Regions from separate parts of the Exiguobacterium sp. S22-S28 genome, predicted to be linked through region 1. Evidence: riboswitches for the same ligand, from Rfam matches in the RefSeq annotation. Region 1 holds a riboswitch; each other region holds the start of a gene.

The links. A riboswitch is a leader RNA that binds a small molecule or an ion and turns the genes downstream of it on or off. The one in region 1 is predicted to bind S-adenosylmethionine.
Positions count from the first base shown of each region.
Region 2: linked by a shared signal. The riboswitch ahead of mtnK (S-methyl-5-thioribose kinase) and the one ahead of metK (methionine adenosyltransferase) in region 1 are both predicted to bind S-adenosylmethionine.
Region 3: linked by a shared signal. The riboswitch ahead of ACHA8N_RS14565 (Na+/H+ antiporter NhaC family protein) and the one ahead of metK (methionine adenosyltransferase) in region 1 are both predicted to bind S-adenosylmethionine.

Region 1 is NZ_JBHFFC010000030.1:93-6,928, forward strand. Features, by position in the region: gene ACHA8N_RS12900 (alpha/beta hydrolase) at 1-649, opposite strand, end outside; gene ACHA8N_RS12905 (GNAT family N-acetyltransferase) at 734-1,222, opposite strand; gene metK (methionine adenosyltransferase) at 1,361-2,569, opposite strand; SAM riboswitch class I at 2,697-2,823, opposite strand; gene pckA (phosphoenolpyruvate carboxykinase (ATP)) at 3,056-4,624, shown strand; gene ACHA8N_RS12920 (EAL and HDOD domain-containing protein) at 4,686-5,939, opposite strand; gene ACHA8N_RS12925 (alpha/beta hydrolase family protein) at 6,104-6,836, opposite strand, start outside; gene ytkD (RNA deprotection pyrophosphohydrolase) at 6,816-6,836, opposite strand, start outside.
Region 2 is NZ_JBHFFC010000014.1:10,559-17,394, reverse strand. Features, by position in the region: gene ACHA8N_RS03335 (2,3-diketo-5-methylthiopentyl-1-phosphate enolase) at 1-893, opposite strand, end outside; SAM riboswitch class I at 974-1,075, opposite strand; SAM riboswitch class I at 1,284-1,386, shown strand; gene mtnK (S-methyl-5-thioribose kinase) at 1,465-2,634, shown strand; gene mtnA (S-methyl-5-thioribose-1-phosphate isomerase) at 2,631-3,677, shown strand; gene ACHA8N_RS03320 (sugar ABC transporter substrate-binding protein) at 3,697-4,779, shown strand; gene ACHA8N_RS03315 (sugar ABC transporter ATP-binding protein) at 4,776-6,296, shown strand; gene ACHA8N_RS03310 (ABC transporter permease) at 6,293-6,836, shown strand, end outside.
Region 3 is NZ_JBHFFC010000031.1:13,681-20,516, forward strand. Features, by position in the region: gene ACHA8N_RS14555 (alpha/beta hydrolase) at 1-653, opposite strand, end outside; gene ACHA8N_RS14560 (metal ABC transporter solute-binding protein, Zn/Mn family) at 828-1,829, shown strand; SAM riboswitch class I at 1,898-2,001, shown strand; gene ACHA8N_RS14565 (Na+/H+ antiporter NhaC family protein) at 2,080-3,387, shown strand; gene ACHA8N_RS14570 (hypothetical protein) at 3,434-3,634, opposite strand; gene tnpB (IS200/IS605 family element RNA-guided endonuclease TnpB) at 3,738-4,910, opposite strand; gene ACHA8N_RS14580 (aldo/keto reductase) at 5,147-5,959, shown strand; gene ACHA8N_RS14585 (hypothetical protein) at 6,150-6,611, opposite strand; gene ACHA8N_RS14590 (alanine/glycine:cation symporter family protein) at 6,727-6,836, opposite strand, start outside.

The sequences.
Region 1 (6,836 bases):
AACGTTCGAAACTAAAGTGCGGGAAACCGTGCAGACGTTGCAGATAAATCTGATCGCCGCCCATTTTCCGGCACACTTCAAGCGTCAGCTTCACATCGGCAAATTGATCATCTGGCGCGTAGAAACAAGCGAGCTGGACACGCGGTAATTTTTTCCGTTCTTCGTCATGGATGACGATTTCTTCTTCAATTTCCCGGTACTCGGCATAGGTCAACTCACCGAGACGGGCAGCATCTTCATTGTTTTGTCCAAACGGTAACGTTCCAAGCGGGGCATCCGGACGGAACCGGTCGAAGGCACTGGCAAACACTTGTTTGACGCCGCCCAGTTGTTTCGAGTTATGCCAATCAAACAAAGGAGAAATAAATGTCAGACTCCCTACCGGTAATTCATATTCTTGCAATAACCGGTTGACGACGAGTGCTCCCATGCTGCAGGCGATGATGTGGATCGGCAGTTTTCGTTTACCGGCTTCTCGTAAGGCTTCTTTTAATAATTGCTGGTGTTCTTCAAACGATACACGACGCGGCGCATCGACTATAAGTACTTCATATTCCCGTTCCAAGACGCGAATCAATGCTTCGCTCGGCCGGGCACGTAATTGGAGTGGATATACAAGGACAATCACTCCGGTTGGTTGTTCTACCACAAGCTCACCTCTTCATCAGATATCCATTTAGTATGCAACAAATCCGACTTCGGCAAAACCGCCTCAAGTCGGATTTCTTTTCCCTTATTCGTATATACGTTGCAACCGCGTCACAGGTTCCACCTGTCCAAACACTTCTTCCGTCGTCTCGCTGATTTCCTTAAATCCATACGCGGTCAAAAAGTGACGGGCTTTATAATTACGGGATTCGACGTACACTTCGATTGGAGAAGCACCTTGGCGCTCGAGTTCCCGAATCAGTCGCCGCCCGATTCCGTTCTGTTGGTATTTCGGCAGGACATACAAGCGGACGATTTCCCACGTTCCTTCCACATCGATTGCATGAATAAATCCCACGATTTCCCCTTCAATCAGTCCTACGTTAAAGTATTCTCCACGGGCTTCTTCAGCCGTTCGAATCGCCCGAACCACTTCTTCCTGTGGATACGCTTCTTGGACGAAATGGGCTTTCGAGCGCTCTGAATAGATCTCCTCGTACGTATCCATCCAAGATGTGAGCGCTATATCATGAATACGTGCTGCATCAGCAGGAACTGCTTCGCGTATCTCCATACCGAAATCCCCCTTTTCCTTTTACAGACTCATGTTCTTTTACCCTTTTCTAGAAATTTCAGTCGTATCCCTGCAAAGTTCCGGAGAAACAAAAAAAGTTCAGAAACTTCCTTCAAAAAGGAGTTCCTGAACTTTGGATTATGCGAAACGTTTTGCCTGCTCTTCAAGTGCAGCGGCTTTATCTGTTTGCTCCCATGGCAATTCGATGTCTGTACGACCGAAGTGACCATATGCTGCTGTCTGACGGTAAATCGGACGGCGGAGATCAAGCATCTTGATGATGCCTGCTGGACGAAGATCAAAGTTTTCTGCGATCAATTCGACGAGTTGTGCTTCTGGAAGCTTACCTGTTCCGAACGTATCGACAGCGATTGAAACCGGGTGCGCAACACCGATTGCGTAAGCAAGTTGAACTTCTGCTTTTTCCGCAAGACCAGATGCGACGAGGTTTTTCGCGACGTAACGTGCTGCATAGGCAGCAGAACGGTCGACTTTGGTTGGATCTTTACCAGAGAATGCACCACCGCCGTGGCGTGCGTAACCGCCGTACGTATCAACGATGATTTTACGACCTGTTAATCCAGCATCACCTTGTGGTCCGCCGATGACGAAACGACCAGTCGGGTTGATGAAGAATTTTGTTTCAGCGTCAATGTATTCCGTCGGGATGACCGGAGCGATGACGTGTTCTTTCAGATCCGCTTGAATTTGCTCAAGCGTTACTTCTTCTGCATGTTGTGTCGAGATGACGATTGTATCGACGCGAACAGGCTCGTTGTTCTCGTTGTATTCAACCGTAACTTGCGTTTTACCATCCGGACGGAGGTAATCGAGTTGTCCTGTCTTGCGGACTTCTGCAAGACGACGTGCCAGTTTGTGTGAAAGTGAAATCGGAAGTGGCATCAGTTCAGGTGTTTCTTTCGTTGCGTAACCGAACATCAGACCTTGGTCTCCTGCTCCGATTGCATCGATTTCTTCATCTGACATGTTTCCTTCGCGTGCTTCAAGCGCCTGGTCGACACCAAGAGCGATGTCTGCTGACTGCTCATCGATTGAAGTCAATACAGCACATGTGTCTGCATCGAAACCGTATTTAGCGCGTGTATAGCCGATTTCGCGAATGGTCTCACGAACGACTTTCGGGATATCCACGTAAGTCGATGTCGTAATTTCTCCTGCGACTAAAACAAGTCCTGTCGTGACAGAAGTTTCTGCCGCAACACGTGCGTTTGGATCCGCTGCAAGAATCGCATCCAAAATTGAATCCGAAATCTGGTCACAGATTTTATCCGGGTGACCTTCAGTTACTGATTCCGACGTAAATAGTCGGCGATTAAGGTTTGTCATGTTTGACCCTCCCAAAAAAGAATTTGACGGTGTACTCATTTCCCCTAGTTGAGTGGGACGGTAAAATGAAAAAAACCTTTCCATGTCCAAAAATGGTCAGGGAAAGGTTGTGCGTTCTTCCTTTACCCTCTTATCGTTCGAAGTGTTTACTTCGCTTCAGGAGAGCACCTTTTCCTACATTAATGATGAAATTAATATAAGACGGTTGCCGGGTTTCTTCGGGCCTTGTTCCCTCCACCTGCTCAGAATAAGAGTATCCGTTACGAATTACATGATATAAACTTGTGCCCACTCTGTCAAGCAACGTTTTAATTTCTAGTCGAAAAATTTCGAAAGAGATGTTAAACTGTTAATGCTGAAAGCGTTTCCAGATAAATAGAAATCAGCGCATGAAAATGATTGCCCTATCTTTAGTATGTCATATATAATGAATGTGTCATACTATTGATGGAGCCAAAACCAACGTAGGGGAAAGGTGGGGTCAGGATGCCGATGACGGTCCTGAATATCGAAGAACTACTCAAGAAGGAGCATGTGTTCAAGCAACTATCCGTTGCCGAACTAGTCGAACATGCGATTCGCAACAACGAAGGAGTTCTTGCAGAAAATGGTGCTTTGTCTGTAGAAACGGGGAAATTTACAGGTCGTTCACCGAAAGACAAGTTCATCGTCCGCGATGACTCATGTGAGATGCACATCGATTGGGGTCACGTCAATCAACCGATGGAATCGGATAAATTCGAACAGCTGTTACAGAAAGTTCTTCGTTACATGAACGAAGCGGATCAACTCTACTATACAGAAGCTGCTGCTGGTGCCGATACACATTTCACCCTTCCAGTGCGCGTTGTGACCGAATATGCTTGGCATAATTTGTTTGCGAAGCAGTTGTTTTTACGTGAATATCCTAAGGTAGCGGCCTTTGAACCATTTACGGTCGTCTACGCACCACATTTTAAAGCCGATCCTACGGTCGATGGAACCAACTCAGAAACATTCATCGCGATGTCATTTGAACACCGGATCGTTTTGATTGGTGGGACGGAGTATGCTGGGGAAATTAAAAAATCAATTTTCTCCGTCATGAACTACCTGTTGCCGCAACAAGAAGTATTATCGATGCACTGCTCCGCAAACGTTGGACACGACGGTGATGTTGCCTTATTCTTTGGTCTATCAGGGACTGGTAAGACCACCCTGTCAGCTGACGACAGCCGTCAATTGATCGGTGACGATGAGCACGGCTGGTCTCATGACGGTGTCTTCAATATCGAAGGCGGCTGCTATGCGAAGACGGTGAACTTGTCGCGCGAAAAAGAACCACAAATCTTTGACGCGATCCGCTTCGGAACCGTTCTTGAGAACGTTGTCCTCGATGACACCCGGACTCCGGACTATGATGATACGTCGCTGACTGAAAATACGCGTGCGGCTTATCCGATCACAGCCATCGATAACATTGCCATCCCGTCACGTGCCGGTCATCCGAAAACGATCGTTTTCTTGACGGCTGATGCGTACGGTGTGTTACCTCCCATCAGTAAATTAACAAAAGAGCAAGCCATGTATCACTTCCTGTCCGGCTACACGTCGAAACTGGCTGGGACAGAACGCGGTGTCACGGAACCGGAAGCGACGTTCTCGACCTGCTTCGGCTCACCGTTCCTACCGTTGATCCCTGAAAAATATGCGACGATGCTCGGTGAGTTGATTGATCGCCACGGCGTGACGGTTTATCTCGTCAACACGGGTTGGACCGGCGGCGCTTACGGAACAGGCAGCCGGATGAAGCTGGCGTATACACGGACGATGGTCAATGCCGCTGTCAACGGTCTGCTTACGGACATTCCGACAGAGGAGCATCCGATTTTCGGACTTCATATGCCAATCGAAGTACCCGGTGTTCCGACCGATTTACTCAATCCGGTCAAAGTGTGGGCAGATTCAGCTGCTTATACAGAGCAAGCAACAGCTCTCGCACATAAATTTAAGCAGAACTTCACCCGCTTCGTCAGTGCGACGGATGCGATCAAATCAGCTGGTCCTCGCGTTTAACAAGGAGTGGTGATCACAAAAAGGTTGAGCTCCTTAGCGGAAGCTCAACCTTTTTGTTTACTCAGACAATCGAATCCGTTTCTTCTTGTAAATGGCCTTCTTTTTGACCCAGCCATTCTTGACTTTCTTTTAACAGTTCGTATGCACGTTTTTTCGAAATCCCAAAACGTTGGCTGAGCATCTCAAACTGTGCAAATTCGCCTCGATCTGCACTGATTGCAAGTAACAAACAGTCCCGAAACGGATGATCCTCCCCCTGTAGTACATGTTTCAATGCAGGTTCAATCGGCAATTGATCGATGATTTCGCTAATATCGACGGACAATAATGCATCGATGTGCGATAGTAAACCGATCATATAAGCACTTTCCGCCTTCAGTGTCTTCGTTTCCGTTGCAAATAATTCACATAACTTTGCACAATGTAAAGAAGAACGTAATAGTTCACCTGACCACCGGTACGGACTGGCGAGTTTCATTTCACGCAAGACGATCAACGAAATCCAACTTTTTAATTGTGAGAAGCCTAATAAGGAAATTGCTTGCCGGACGGAACTGACGGTGTTCCGAAGACCGATCCCAGGGGAATTGATCAATTGCAACACTTGAACACTGATATAAGGATTTCCTTCAATCTCATCGATCACTTCATCGTAGTATTCATCTGTCTCCAACCACTTCAACATCTTCAGCAAAACGGGTAACTGAGGGGGTACAGCCTTCCCTTTCATCAGCATCGGCTTGGCGTAAAAATATCCTTGGAACCAGTCATATCCCATTTCCAAGCTGCGTATATGATCTTCGTGGGTTTCCACCCGTTCGGCCAGAAAACGCATATGCGGATAATTTCGTTTTAAGATATGTAAAATCGCACTTTGTTCACGAGGATTGATTGCTTCAATATCGATTTTTATCAAATCAATTAAATCAAACAACTCCGCCCCGTGATGGCGCAATAGATCGGTCACAAAATCATCGAGGGCCAACATGAATCCTGCTTCTTTCCACTTTTTTAGTGTTAACAGCATATTTTCATCGATGTGAACGGTTTCCAACACTTCAATAACGAAGCGGGTCGGGTCTAAGTGATCAATCAGCTCAGATTGCAACAGTTCTCCCGTAAAATTAATAAACAGTCGTTTCCCTTCCGCAACACGATCTACTCCGAGATGAATCAATGTATTGGTCAATACATCCATCGTCGCCAGTTCTCCATCAAAAACTGCTGGAGCTTCAACGGAACGATAGAGTAATTCGAAAGCATCGATCGAACCTAACCGGTCAACAATCGGTTGGCGTGCAAGTAAGATTTCCATCTCATGTTCCCCTTTAAAATCCATTAATTAGGATTATTTTATATGTTCTAGTATACCAAACATCCTTTTCTCTAAAAAAACAGTTTTTCAAATAATATCAATGTTCCACTAAATCAAAAAAAATCACTTCAACATCCTACATTGAAGTGACCTTTCGAATCCTGTTACGTCATCATCCATTTCATCACGTCATCCGTCACTTCCATCTTTTGATGCACCGGAAATTGATGGGCATATTGATAGATTTTCAAGTGGGTCTGTCTCGGATAACGGGCGGCATAATTCGTGGCATGACGCAATTTGACATTTTGATCATACAACCCGTGAATCAGTAACACCTCTCCCTGTGGTCTATAGTACAAGGGAGATCGAACATGATAGGCTTTTTGCTGTTGGTCCGGTGTACCGCCTGTAAAACGTCGAAGCATCTTTTGCATCGTTCGTTGTTCCTCATACGTCCAGACCAGATTCGTTACCCCCGCCCAAGAAACCGTCCGTTTGACAGGGCGATGATGGGCAAGCAATAACGCCATCTGACCGCCGCGTGAGAAGCCGAAGACCGACGTCCGCTCCACACGCTGATCCAACCAGTCAAATGCACTGATGGCGTCCAAAATATCCTGATTTCCAAAGTCCTCTTTACCGGTTCCGCCTAAGTTTCCACGATAAAAGGGCGCCATGACTAAATAACCCGCTTGCGCAAACTGCATCAGACGTGTCGGTCGGACCATCCCGATGTGACGTGTCCCACCACGTAAATACAAAAGACCTTGTCCATTCGCTTGAACGGGAAAAATGACATAGGCACCCACCCGTTCACCGTCAGATGTCTCATAAAACATCCGAAACGATCGAAACGGACCTTGTCTCGGCAGTTCAAACCAATCGGCGTTCGGC
Region 2 (6,836 bases), on a different contig from region 1:
TCTTTGGCGAGGGCGACATTCCCGTACGGCGACGGGAACAACGTCAAATCGGCACCGGCAATCCGCGGCAACGTTCCGAGCAGGACCGGGGCGGCAATTCCGTACTCGGGACTGGCGATTAAGGCACCGCTCAACGCCGGGTGATTAAAGATCGGGACCGGGATTTCCGGATCGGCTGCCAGTTCCCGCAAGACGTCGAGTCCGTATGTAAACGTGTTGAGCAGGAGGGCTGTCGCTCCGGCTTCGACCAGTTGTTTCGCCTGTTCTTTCAAGCGGAAGACCGGCCCACTCAACGTAATCGCATAAAGGGCCCGTTTACCGGTCCGTTCATAATGCGCATCGAGGACTTCCCGTCCGATGCGCGCCCGGTCGATGGACGGTGTCAGCGGATTGTCGTATAAAATCTCGTCATCCTTGACGAGATCAATCCCGCCGGCAAGCTGGGCTTCGAGTTGTTCCCGTAAAAAAACGAGGTCCCGTCCGATGACACCTTTAAAGATGCTCATCAACAGAGGACGGTCATGGACTTGGATCAATTGGCGGACGCCCTCGATGCCGAATTTAGCACCGGGAAAATCCGGTGTGAACGTAGCGGGAAGTTGGAGATCCGTCAGTTTGATTTGACCGTCGAGCGACAGCTTACCGAAGACGGTCGTCAAAATCGCCGAAAAGTCCCGTGAGACGTTGTGTTCCGGATAACGGATCGTGACATACCCTTTTCCGTCGTGTTCTTCCGTATGGACGACTTGTCCTTTAAAGGATTCAAGCTGTTGTTGTTCCAAATGATTCAAATCGGTCCATGAGCCGACCGTCAGACCGAGGGCGATTTGCTCTGCCCGTTTTGGTAACTGATCGGTCACGCCGAGTTGGTAAGTTGCGGTAATGTACGCCATGATCGTCGTCTCTCCCTTGTTAAAAAATACAAAAATGGTCCCTCGTCAATGACAAGAGACCATGAAAAATTGCGCGTGGACTCTTATCTGTCAGCGTATTAGCTGCAAGAATTAGCACCGTGCCAAGTGGTCGGTTGCTGCGACATCGTAGGGCTTGTCCCTCCGTCTGCTCTTGATAAGAATTGGATGAAATTGTGAAATCTAATTGCAATTTTTACACGAGAATGGTTACTTGTCAAACTATATTTTGAAAATTTATTTTTTTGAAAATACTTCTTCTATAGACGGTAGCATTTTTGCATCCATTTCACTAAAAATTGGAATTGACAGAGGGTGGTCGGCGCACGTAGTATTCAAATCAACATCAAACCACACGACAACTACATATGACTCTTATCGTGAGTTGGCAGAGGGAATTGGCCCGAAGACGCCGCAGCAACCGACCATCCGGCACGGTGCTACATCCAACAGACATTCGTCTGAGAGATAAGAGGACGGAGTATTCTACTGCGCCTCTTTTCTTTGACGAAAAGGGGCGTTTTTTCGTGTGATCATCAAGGGGGAAACTAGAATGGGATATCAAGCATTTACAGTACAGGACGCCATCGAACGGGTCCGGACACTCGGTCTGATCGGTAATGAACCGGTGACAGCAGAAGAAATCGGCGACGGCAATTTAAACCTTGTTTTTCGGATTCATGCGGGGAACCAGCAGCTGATTTTAAAACAAGCGTTACCGTATGCGAAGGTCGTCGGTGAAAGCTGGCCGCTGTCGCTCGAACGGGCATGGATCGAACAGTCAGCGTTAAAAGAATTTGCGAAAGTTGCGATTCCGTTTGTCCCGCGTGTGTACCATGCGAGCAAAGAAGAAGCCTTCACGGTGATGGAAGACTTGTCTCATCTGACAATCGTCCGGGCTGGATTGCTTGAGGGAGAAAAGTATCCGTTGCTCGCGGAGCACATCGGTTCGTATTTGGCCCGGACACTGTTTTATACGTCGGATTTTGCCCTCGGACCGGTCGCGAAAAAACAGATCGCCCGTCAGTACTACAATCCGGATCTGTGCGACATCACGGAGAAACTGATTTTCACGGACCCGTTTTATGACGCGGAAACAAATGCGATTGAAGCGGGACTGGAAGCGGAAGTCGACCGGGTCTGGAACGACGCGGAGCTGAGACGGGAAGTCGCGAAGCTCGAAGCACTGTTCATCACGAAAGGTGACGCCTTGCTGCACGGCGACTTACATACAGGCAGCATCTTCGCCTCGGCGGAAGAAACCAAAGTCATCGATCCCGAGTTCGCGTTTTACGGACCGTTTGGGTTTGATGTCGGTCAGTTCATCGCCCATCTGTTTTTTGCCGCTTATCCGGACTATGACCGGTTGCGCGACGAACGGATCAAGGACATCGATACGTTTTGGCTGACGTTTGCGTCGACGTTCAAGGCGTTGTGGGAGCGGGAAGCGGTGGAGCCGTTCCGTTCAGCGGACGGTCTCGTCGAGGATGTTCTCAGTACGATTTTACAAGACGCGCTTGGATTTGCCGGATGCGAGTTGATTCGCCGGACGATCGGACTGGCACCGGTCGCGGACTTGGAACAGATTACCGATCTGACCGTTCGTCTCGAACGAAAACGTCATGCGTTACGCCTCGGTGCTGCGTTGATCAAACGCCGGACGGAATGCAAGACGTTTACGGATCTGCGGAACTTTGACGTAACGGAGGAACTCAGCCGATGAGTCAATTCGTTCAGAGCATCATCTATGAAAACGGGACGGTGACGATCTTGGACCAAACCCGTCTCCCGGAAGAAGAACGGTATGAAGTCATTCACGATTTGGCGCAGGCGATTGAAGCGATCAAACAACTACGTGTCCGGGGGGCGCCGGCGATCAGTTTATTCGGTGGTTTCGTCCTCGTGCAGGAAGCGTTTCGGACGACAGGATCGCTTGACGAAGTGAAACAGGAACTGTTGACGGTGTCGGCACAATTACTGGCCACCCGGCCGACCGCCGTCAATTTGCGGAACGTGCTCGACGAACTGAATCAGCTCATCGTTTCGGCAAAGACGCTTGCAGAACTGCCGAAACGTCTGGAACAAAAAGCGGTGGCGCTTTACGAAGCGGATGCCAAGACGTCACGGCAAATCGGTGTGCATGCCATGGAGTTGTTTCAGGCAAATGACCGGGTGTTGACGATTTGTAATGCCGGATCGATTGCGACAGCGGCTTACGGAACGGCACTGGCCCCGTTTTATCTCGCGAAGGAGCAAGGCATTCCGTTATCCGTCTATGCGTCGGAAACACGGCCTTTGTTGCAGGGGGCACGTTTGACGACATGGGAGTTGCAACGGGCAGGGATTGACGTCACCTTGATCACGGACAATATGGTCGCGCATACGATCAAGGAAAAGCAGATCACTGCCATCATCGTCGGAGCGGACCGGATTACCCGAAACGGCGATACGGCCAATAAAATCGGGACGTTCCAGCTGGCGTTACTCGCACGTGCCTTCGGAATTCCATTTTACGTCGCCGCACCGCTGTCGACGTTTGACTTAACGAGTTTATCAGGCGACGAGATTGAGATCGAAGAACGGTCAGCGACGGAAGTGACGCAGTTTGCCGGACAGGTGACGGCGCCTGCGGGTGTACCGGTCTTTAATCCGGCATTTGACGTGACACCGCACGAACTTATCACCGCTATCATCACGGAACTGGGCGTCATCGAACGACCGAGCGTGGAAACAATCGAACAGACGGTAGGACAACAGACCATTTAAACAGACAGGGGAGATCCAGATGAAAAAATTAGCATTTGCTGTACTTGCACCGGCGGTCTTGCTGGCTGCTTGCGCCAATAGCGAAGCGACACCGACGAAAAAAATCAGCGGTGTCCCGGAAAGTGTCCAAGGAGACATTAAGATTGCCGTCATCCGCAACCTCGCATCCGATGATCATACGAAACAATTTTTGGACGGTGCCCGGTCAGAAGGGGAAGCGCTTGGTTTTAAGGTCAACACGTTCATCTCCGAAGGCAATGACGTCAAGTTCAAGGAACTGGTGGCACAAGCCGTTCAGCAGGATTATGACGGACTGATCATCTCGCACGGAAAAGAAGATTATGCCTATGACATGATCAAGCCGGCAATCGACAAAGGGATTAAGGTCGTGACGTTTGATACGGTGACGAAGAAAAAAGACCAGACGTTAAAAGGCATCACAGAGACATTCCAAGATGATCACAAACTGGCGCAACTCTCACTCGATGAAGTGACAAAAGTGAAGGACGACAAGCCGGTCCGGGTCATCAAGTTATGGTTTGGCCCTGGATTTGCACCGCTGGACCGTCGGCAGGAAATCTATAAGACGTACGAAGCCGATGGCAAAATCAAGACGCTTGAAACGGTTGGACCAACGAACTTCCAGGATGTCCAAGGCGATATTGCGACGAAGATGAACGCGATTCTCGCCAAATATCCGAAAGGAAGCATCGATGCCGTCTGGGGAGCGTGGGATGAAGTCGCCAAAGGCGCCTATAAATCCTTAAAAGATAACAAACGTCAGGAAATCCCTTTGATTTCAATCGATGTCTCGAACCAAGACATCAACTTGATGCGTGAGAAAGGCAGCAACTGGGTGTCGACGAGTGCCGTCGATCCCCACTTGATCGGACAGACGGACATGCGTCTGCTGGCGAAAAAACTGGCCGGCGAAAAAACACCGGACAGCTTTGATCTGGATGCTAAATTAGTCGAGCAAAAGGCGCTCAAAGCAGATACGACGATGTACAATCTCGATACGATCATCAAAGGCTGGAGCACATCCGAGAAATTCAACGAACCTTGGATGGAAAAACTGCGGAAAGCGAACGCTTCGAAATGACACAGTCCGATGTGACCAACCGGCTCGAGATGCGTGGGATCTCAATTGAATTTCCGGGTGTCAAAGCGCTGGATGAGGTTGATTTTTCCGTGCGCCGCGGGGAAATCCATGCGCTCGTCGGAGCGAACGGAGCCGGTAAGTCGACGCTGATGAAAGTATTGGCGGGAGCGCATACGTCGTATGACGGGACGATTTCGTTTGAAGGCGTGCCGTTGACGATCGATTCGCCGCGTGCCGCCAAACAGGCGGGGATTGAAATCGTTTACCAAGAGGTCGATACGGCACTGATTTCGTACTTGACGGTCGCAGAAAACATTTGTCTCGATTTGTTGACGAACGGACAGCTCAAAGGGGTCATCCGTCAACGCCGTTTTGAACAGATTGCATTGGAGGCGCTCGGGAAACTCCAGTCTTCCATCGATGTCCGGCAACGGGTCAGTGAACTGCGCCTTGCCGACAAGCAGTTGGTTTTGATCGCCCGGGCACTCGTCCAAGACAGCCGTTTTTTAATCTTGGATGAACCGACGGCTCCGCTCAGTCAACGGGAGACGGAACACCTGTTTCGGGTCATCAAGGAACTGGCGACACGTGAACAATTGGGCGTGATTTTCATCTCGCACCGCCTTCAGGAGTTGTTTACGATCTGTGAGTCGATTTCCGTCATGCGTGACGGAAAACTGGTCGCCCGCCAAGCACTGGTCGGACAAACAAAAGAGACGATCGTGGAACAGATGCTCGGAAGACGTTTGCAGCAGACAAACCGGCAAACAAGGCCCGTTGGACAAGCGCTGCTCGAACTCGATCAAGTATCGGTCACGGGACAGCTGGATCAGCTGTCCTTGACGGTCCGTGCAGGTGAAGTGATTGGAATTGCCGGACTTGTCGGAGCGGGAAAAACCGAGCTCTGTAAGACGATTTTTGGGGCGATTCCGACTGCGGCAGGACAGATTCGAGTAGCCGGCAAACCGGCAAACATCCGGTCGCCGCACGAGGCAGTCAGCCGCGGGATTGGTCTGGTCCCGGAAGAACGGCGGAAAGAAGGTATACTTGTCGCAGATCCGATTTACCAAAACATGACGGCGGCGAGTCTCAAACAATTCGTCAATCGGTTCGGTTGGGTCCAGACCGGTCAGGAACGGACTGCCGCCAACGAGATCATCAAACGATTGGCGATTAAATCAACGGATGAAATGCAACGCGTGGCCGGACTTTCGGGCGGGAATCAACAGAAGGTCGCCATCGGGAAGTGGCTCCTTGCCGACGCATCGGTCCTGCTGCTCGACGAACCGACGAAAGGCGTCGATGTCGGGGCGAAACGGGAAATCTTCCACGTGATTCATCAGCTGGCCGAACAGCAAAAAGGGATTCTGTATGCTTCCAGTGAATTTGATGAATTGCTGACGGTGACGGATCGGATTTATGTCATGTATGACGGCAAAATCGTGTTTGAGACCAAGACCTCGGAGACGACCGAAGAGCAATTACTGTTATACGCGACAGGGGGGACAACGTCATGAACGAAGTATTGCACGAACCAAGCACGGAACAGGAACACAAAACGGACCGGCAACCGGCCGGCAAACGAATATTACGCTTTTTAAATGATTGGGGGATCGTCCTCGCAATCCTCGCACTTATCTTCTTTTTTGCCATAACGGCACCGAGCTTTTTACAAGGGGCGAATCTGGTCAACATTTTACGCAGCATCTCGATCGTGACGATCATTGCGATCGGTTTGACCGTCTCGCTGACCGTGAACGGTTTTGATCTATCGGTCGGTTCAACCGCGACATTTGCCAGTTCGCTCGTCGTATCATTTTTTGTCTGGTACAGCCTTCCGCTTGGTCTGTCGATTGGCTTGGCGATTTTGATTGCCTTAAGCGTCGCGCTGGTGAACGTGCTGTTGATTGTTAAGTTCAAGATTCCCGACTTATTTGCGACACTGGCGACGATGTTCATTTTTGAAGGAGTAGCGATGACCTACACCGGCGGCGGATCGATCAGTGCCGGGATGCCGCGACTCGACGGGACACCGACGGTCGGAATGATTCCGGAAG
Region 3 (6,836 bases), on a different contig from region 1:
CGTCCTCCCCCATAAAATTTGATGTGGGCGATCCAAGTTTGAATGAACTTAAATAATAAGAAGTTCGTTGGTGGATACAAGGCGATGACGCCGCTGATCAGCGGGAGTTGTTCCGCTTTTCGGTCACCGATGAACTCCATCGGCGCAAGGGCGGTCGTCAACATCAACGCCGCACCGGCCGAATCCCCCCAAAGGACCATTCGTCCCCGCGCAATCCGCAGATTATCTGCTTCCTGATTTAAAAAACAGAGGGCGTCGCGTACGTCTTCCAAATTATCCGGAAAATAGCTGCCGTCTTCAAACAGTCGGTAATCGATACTGCAAACAGCGATGCCAAGCTCTAACAAACGGTCGACGATCGGGGCAAAACAAAAGAGATCATCACGCCCTCCTCTGACAAATGCTCCACCATGTGCATAAATCGCCACCGGAAACGGTCCTTCACCGACCGGATAATACAGATCCAGTTTGAGCTCCTTCTCGCCGATCGTTTTATACAAAACGGTCCGTGGAGCCAGTTGGGTTTCCGCAAGCGGAAGCGCCGGTTCCGTCCACCGTAAAAGAGCACCGTAATTGTTCCAAATACTCGCACCGGCAGCGGCCGTCGTCAAAAGGGCAGCCCCTCCCATCAACCATGCTGTTTCCCGTCTCACCTCATCACCTCCGGGCATCCTCGCGATTTTTAATCTCATTAGTCTTTTACCCCATTTTTTTAGAAGTCGAACTTCTTCCCGCTCTTGTGCTTGACGCTTTGTTTTGGATTCGTTATAGTGAAAAGGTTCAAATCGGAATAATTACGTTTTAATACTTCTTGGAGGTTTACACATATGAAAAAGTTAATTCCCGCTTTAACGGTCGCTTTCGCCAGCGCCACTTTCCTCGCTGCCTGCGGATCAGCTGATTCAGGTTCGAATCAAGACGCGGCCGACCAAAAACTCAATGTCTATACATCGACGTTCGCCACAGCGGCGATTGCCAAAGAAATCGGCGGCGCTGATGTTGATGTCAAGATGATCGTTCCTCCGGGTGCCGATCCCCATTCGTATGAGCCGACCTCAAAACAACTGACAGAAATCGCACAAGGTGATCTGTTCCTCTTGACCGGAACCACACTTGAGCCGTATTCAGAAAAAATTAAAGCCAGTCTCAAAGGGAACGATGTCCGGTTCATCGAGACAAGCAAAGGCATCGATTTGCTTGAAGCGAGTGCTACGGTGCATGTTCACGGAGAGTCAGACGCACACGACGAAGAGCATGCTCATGAAGACGAGCACACAGAAGACGAGCACGCAGAAGAAGGACACGATCACGGCAAGTACGATCCGCACGTCTGGCTTGATCCGAACAATGCCAAATTGATGGCCCAATCGATTTCGACGGCGTTGGCAAAAGAAGTGCCGGACAAAAAAGCGACGTTCGAAAAGAAACTCGCTGAATTTAATACGCAGGCAGATGAGCTCGATCAAAACTTGCAGCAAGCTGTTGCTGACGGATCCAAAAAAGAACTGCTCGTGACACATGCCGCTTACGGGTATTTAGCGGAACGATACGGTTTTTCTCAACTGCCGATCGCCGGCATCTCTCCGTCTGACGAGCCTTCGCAAAAACAACTGGCTGCCCTCGTCAAAGAAGCCAAGCTGCACGATTTGAAATATATTGCATTTGAAGAGACGGTTTCCCCAAAAGTCGCACGGGTCATCCAACAAGAAATCGGGGCCGAAGCGATCACGATTCATAACTTGGAATCGGTCACAAAAGAACAACAGGACGCTTCTTATTTTGACTTGATGAATGAAAATGTCACGACACTCAAAAAAGCACTGCAGTGAAGTAGTGTTGACATGCATTAAAAGATACGTTACGGTAGAAAACGTATTTCAGACAATTAAATGACTTCTTTTTATCGCGAGAGACGGAGGGACTGGCCCAATGATGTTTCGGCAGCGGACGATTGAATCGTACTGTGCCAAATCCAGCAAGCTACGGCTTGAGAGATAAGAAGAGCGTCTTTTTCAGTAAAGACCTCCTTCTTTCTTGCGAAGGAGTCTTTTTTTGTACATGCAGAAATGGAGTGATTTTATGAACGAGACGATTACACCAAACAAGTGGGCCCTTCTACCATTACTGGTCTTTTTGGTTCTCTTTATCGGTGCCGGCATCTTTTATGACGACTTTTATAAGTTCCCGATTCTGATTGCCGCATTGATTGCCTTGATTTTTGCTGCCGTGACGACCAAGGGCAGTATCAATCAAACCGTTGAACGGATTGCGACGGGTGCCGGAAACCCGGACATCATGATCATGGTCTTTATTTTCTTACTTGCCGGTGCGTTTTCTGGAACAGCGGATGCGATCGGCGCCATCGAAGCAACCGTCAACGCTTCGCTGACATTTTTACCGCCTTCCCTCTTGATGAGCGGATTGTTCATCATCGCTGCCTTCATCTCGATGGCGATGGGAACTTCAACCGGTACGATTGCGGCACTCGCCCCGATCGCGCTTGGTATTCATGAAGCGACTGGGGTCAATGTTGCCATCGCAGCTGCCGCCGTCGTTGGGGGCGCAATGTTCGGGGACAACTTGTCGTTCATTTCTGATACGACGATCGCAGCGGTCCGGACGCAAAAAACTAACATGCGTGATAAATTCAGAACGAACTTCTTGATTGTTCTTCCGGCAGCCATCCTGACGATCATCATCTTGGCATTTGTCTCGGGTACAGGAGATGTCGTCGACGCGAAGACCTTCGAGTTTTATAAATTGATCCCGTATCTGTCGGTCATCGTCTTGGCCCTGTTCGGTGTCAATGTCATTCTCGTCTTGATCGGCGGAACCGCCTTGACAGGAATCATCGGTATGCTCGACGGCAGCTTTGGTTTAAGCGGCTTCGTGCTGTCAATGTCTGAAGGATTGATGGGCATGGCGGAAATTTCGATTTTGACATTACTGATGGGTGGTCTTGTCAGCCTGATCACCTTTAACGGTGGCATCGCTTTTCTGAAAGAAACTTTAACGCGACGAATCTCACAACGCCGCGGTGCTGAGTTCAGTATGGCAGCACTCGTCAGTGCGACAAATCTCGCAACAGCGAATAATACGATTTCGATTCTCGTGGCCGGTCCACTCGCAGCCGAAATCGCCGATACGTATGATATTGATCGGAAGAAATCAGCCAGTATTCTCGATATCTTCTCATGCGGCATCCAGGGAGTCATCCCGTACGGTGCCCAGTTGCTGATTGCAGCGGAGTTGACGAAAACGGCTTCTCCCGAGCTGATTCCGTATCTGTTTTATCCGTTTTTATTGTTCGTGTGTGGATCCCTTGCGATCCTTTTCGGATTCCCGCGCCGTAAAACCGCTGCTGTCCGCAAAGAAAATATTTCGTAAAACAAATAAGTCCGGCCGCCTGCAGCGCGACCGGACTTATTTGTCTTCATTTTTTCTGATTCCGACGGTTCAAGATGAAATATGCGATCGCCGGAAGCGGAAACTGGACCAGTCCTGCTCCGCCCCAAACCCACGGATTACGACCTGTTTTTTTAGCATCGCGAAAAAGTAACACGGCTTGGCTAGTCAGCAGTATCGTAATACCAACCCAGATTCCTTTTGGCAACTGTTTGACGGATTGTGCCATGATTTCTCCCCTCGCTTCTTGTGACACTTTGAACTACCCCCACCTACGCCTTGCTTAGAGGTGGGGGATTCCTGAGTTATCCGACCGGACGGTCGAAACCTGATCAGGCTAGCCCCGTCGTCCCGACGGTTGAAGAAGCCAAGATGCGTTCAGCTTCTCGCTTAAGATTCAGTCCTGCGTTCACATCACGGTCGTGGTGGATCCCGCAATTCGGGCATGTCCATTCACGCAAGCCAAGATGCTTCACGTCTTTGTGTTGATGTCCGCAACTGGAGCACAGTTGGCTGGAAGCAAAGGTCTTCCCGACCTTCACGACGGTCTTCCCGCACCAGTCCGCCTTATATTCGAGCATACGGAAGAACGTCGACCAACTGACGTCCGAGATGGACTTGCTCAACTTGCGGTTCTTCTGCATGTTCTTCACTTGCAAGGTCTCGACGCCGATGACGTCGTGGTTTTTGACGATCTCGGTCGATACTTTGTGCAGGAAATCGGTTCGCTTGTTGGCAATCTTCTCGTGGATGCGGGCGACATTTCGCTTCTGCTTCTGGTAGTTCTTTGCCTCGACAAGTTTCACTTTCTTGTCCAAGGCCATGCGCTGACGTCGAGAGAGCTTGCGTTGCTCTCTTGCCAGCTTCTTCTCGAGCGAACGGAAGTAGCGGTCGTTTTGGTAGACCATGCCGTCCGACAAGATGGCAAAGTTCTTCAACCCGACATCGACGCCGATGGATGAACCAGTCTTCGGCCGTTCGTGGATCTCCTGCTCGACGAGCAGGGAGACGAAGTATTTTCCTGAAGCGTTACGCCGGATGGTTGCGTTCAAGATTCGTCCTGCTACCTGCCTCGAGTTAGCGAAACGCACCCACTTCAGCCTAGGAAGTTTGAGCTTGCTGCCGACGATTGAAACTTCGGGAAGTTGGTTCTTCTTCTCGATATTGGTCTTGTAGGATTGGACGGGATGGCGCTTCGATTTGAATCGAGGCCGTTCGTTCTGCTTCTTGAAGAAGCGGTCATACGCATCGGTCAGGTGTTTGACACTCGATTGAAGCGAATGGCTATCGACTTCTTTCAGCCAGTCGAACTCTTGCTTCAGCATCGGGATTTCTTTTGAACAAGAACCGTAAGACAGTCCTTTGCCTGTCGCTTTATACGTCTCATCCCACTTCGCTAAGAAGTAGTTGAAGACGAAGCGCGAACAACCCATGGTCTTCGCGATCAGGATTTCCTGCTCTTTTGTCGGGTATATCCTGAATTTGTAGGCCTTATGCTTCAACATGATTTTCACCTCCTTGAAAGGTTTATACCCGAAAGGGAGGGGGGCGATTCACCTCCCACTTTCACTTCGTTTAGAAGTGGGAGTACTCTCGCCTAATTTTGATAGAGATACCCGCATCTCTTTACACTCTAACCGCTTACTTCCTCCTTGAGCATCGAAACGGACGTAGTTGTCCGTTCATGCTAAACTAAACGAGCAATTCCATATTCTAGTTTCATTGAAGGAGGAGTATATACATGCAATACGCAAAACTTTCAAATGGTGTCACGATTCCACAGATCGGATTCGGAGTCTGGCAAGTCGACGAAGAGACGGAAGCACCGGCTGCCGTCGCAGAAGCGATTCGTGTCGGTTACCGTCATATTGATACGGCTGCCGTTTACAAAAACGAACGTGGTGTCGCCAAAGGAATCAAAGAAAGCGGCGTGAACCGTGAAGATCTCTTCTTAACGTCTAAAGTATGGAACGATGATATTCGTGCCGGACGCACTAAAGAAGCTTTCGCTGAGTCACTCGAGCGATTAGAGACCGATTATCTGGACCTCTATTTGATTCACTGGCCGGTTGAAGGGTACATTGAAGCATGGAAAGCGATGGTTGAGCTTTACGAAGCTGGAAAAATCAAAGCGATTGGTGTTTCGAACTTCAAGGAACATCACCTCGATATACTGGCTGAAGAAGGATTGATGACACCGATGATCAACCAGGTGGAACTTCATCCGCAACTTCCGCAACATGAACTGCATGAATATCTACAGGACCACAGCATCCAAGTCGAGGCGTGGAGCCCGCTCATGCAAGGGAAATTCCTTGAAATCAATGACTTTAAGGAAATTGCCGAAAAACACGGTAAATCTCCTTCACAAGTCGTCTTGCGTTGGCATTTGGATAACGGCATTGTCGCTCTTCCGAAATCGGTCACGCCTGAACGGATTGCGGAAAACTTTGATGTGTTTGATTTCCAACTCGATGCGGATGATCTCGAGAAGATTGATCGTTTGGCAACAGATGTCCGTCTTGGACCAGATCCGGATGAAATCGACTTTTAAGCACTGCCGTTAAAAAATAGGCTGACGCTTTAGAACGATTGCTTTTATGAAGAGGGGTGGCAGACTTATCTGCCACCCCTCTTCTCGTTAATCAGGAATCACTCGCTTCACGCAACTCCTACACGATGTCTCGTTTGAGGAACGTGCGTGAAAGAACGAGTGATTCCTTTTTTTCGCGCTCATTACCGCGCTATACATAATAGACAAGAATCGTCTCTTCCGCTTCTTCTGCCCGACGGAAATAGGCGCGCAAATCACCGAACTGCTCCCAAATCGTATCGAACTCTCCTTGACGCCCCGCTTCCCGATAAATCACTTCGAGCGCCTGTCGGTCAAAATTCCGCATGACCTCGGAAGAAATGATTAAGAGCGGTAAGGGAAGGATACCGACGATGGATGCGTGATCTTCATTGACAATCAGTTCTTCCCCGACAATTGCCCGACCGAGATTATAATGGGTTTCCTGATCGATAAAGATATCGATTTGACTCATCAATTGGTACAACGGTGTTGTTTCTTCGAGCGCAAACAACTGTTCATGGTCGGGCTGTGTTTCATGGATGAACAAAATCCAGTCCATGATGATGTGCGGATCATCACCAAAAGAATCCCAAACGGCATCTGCGACTCGGACATAATGAACATTTTCCATCCTCCCCCTCCTTCCGACCGTTTTTTTTAGTATTCCCATTTTCTCACCTGTTTAATGATGATTCCTGAAATCCAAAGTCAAAAAAGAGGATCAGATTGCTCTGACCCTCAGTTCGTTACATCGCTTTTTCTTTTGTATCGTCCTCTTGCCACGCTTCAAGCGTTTCTTTCCCCGGAAGATTCGGAATCGAATCTTTATGGAAACGAGGATCTTGACCGTTTCGAC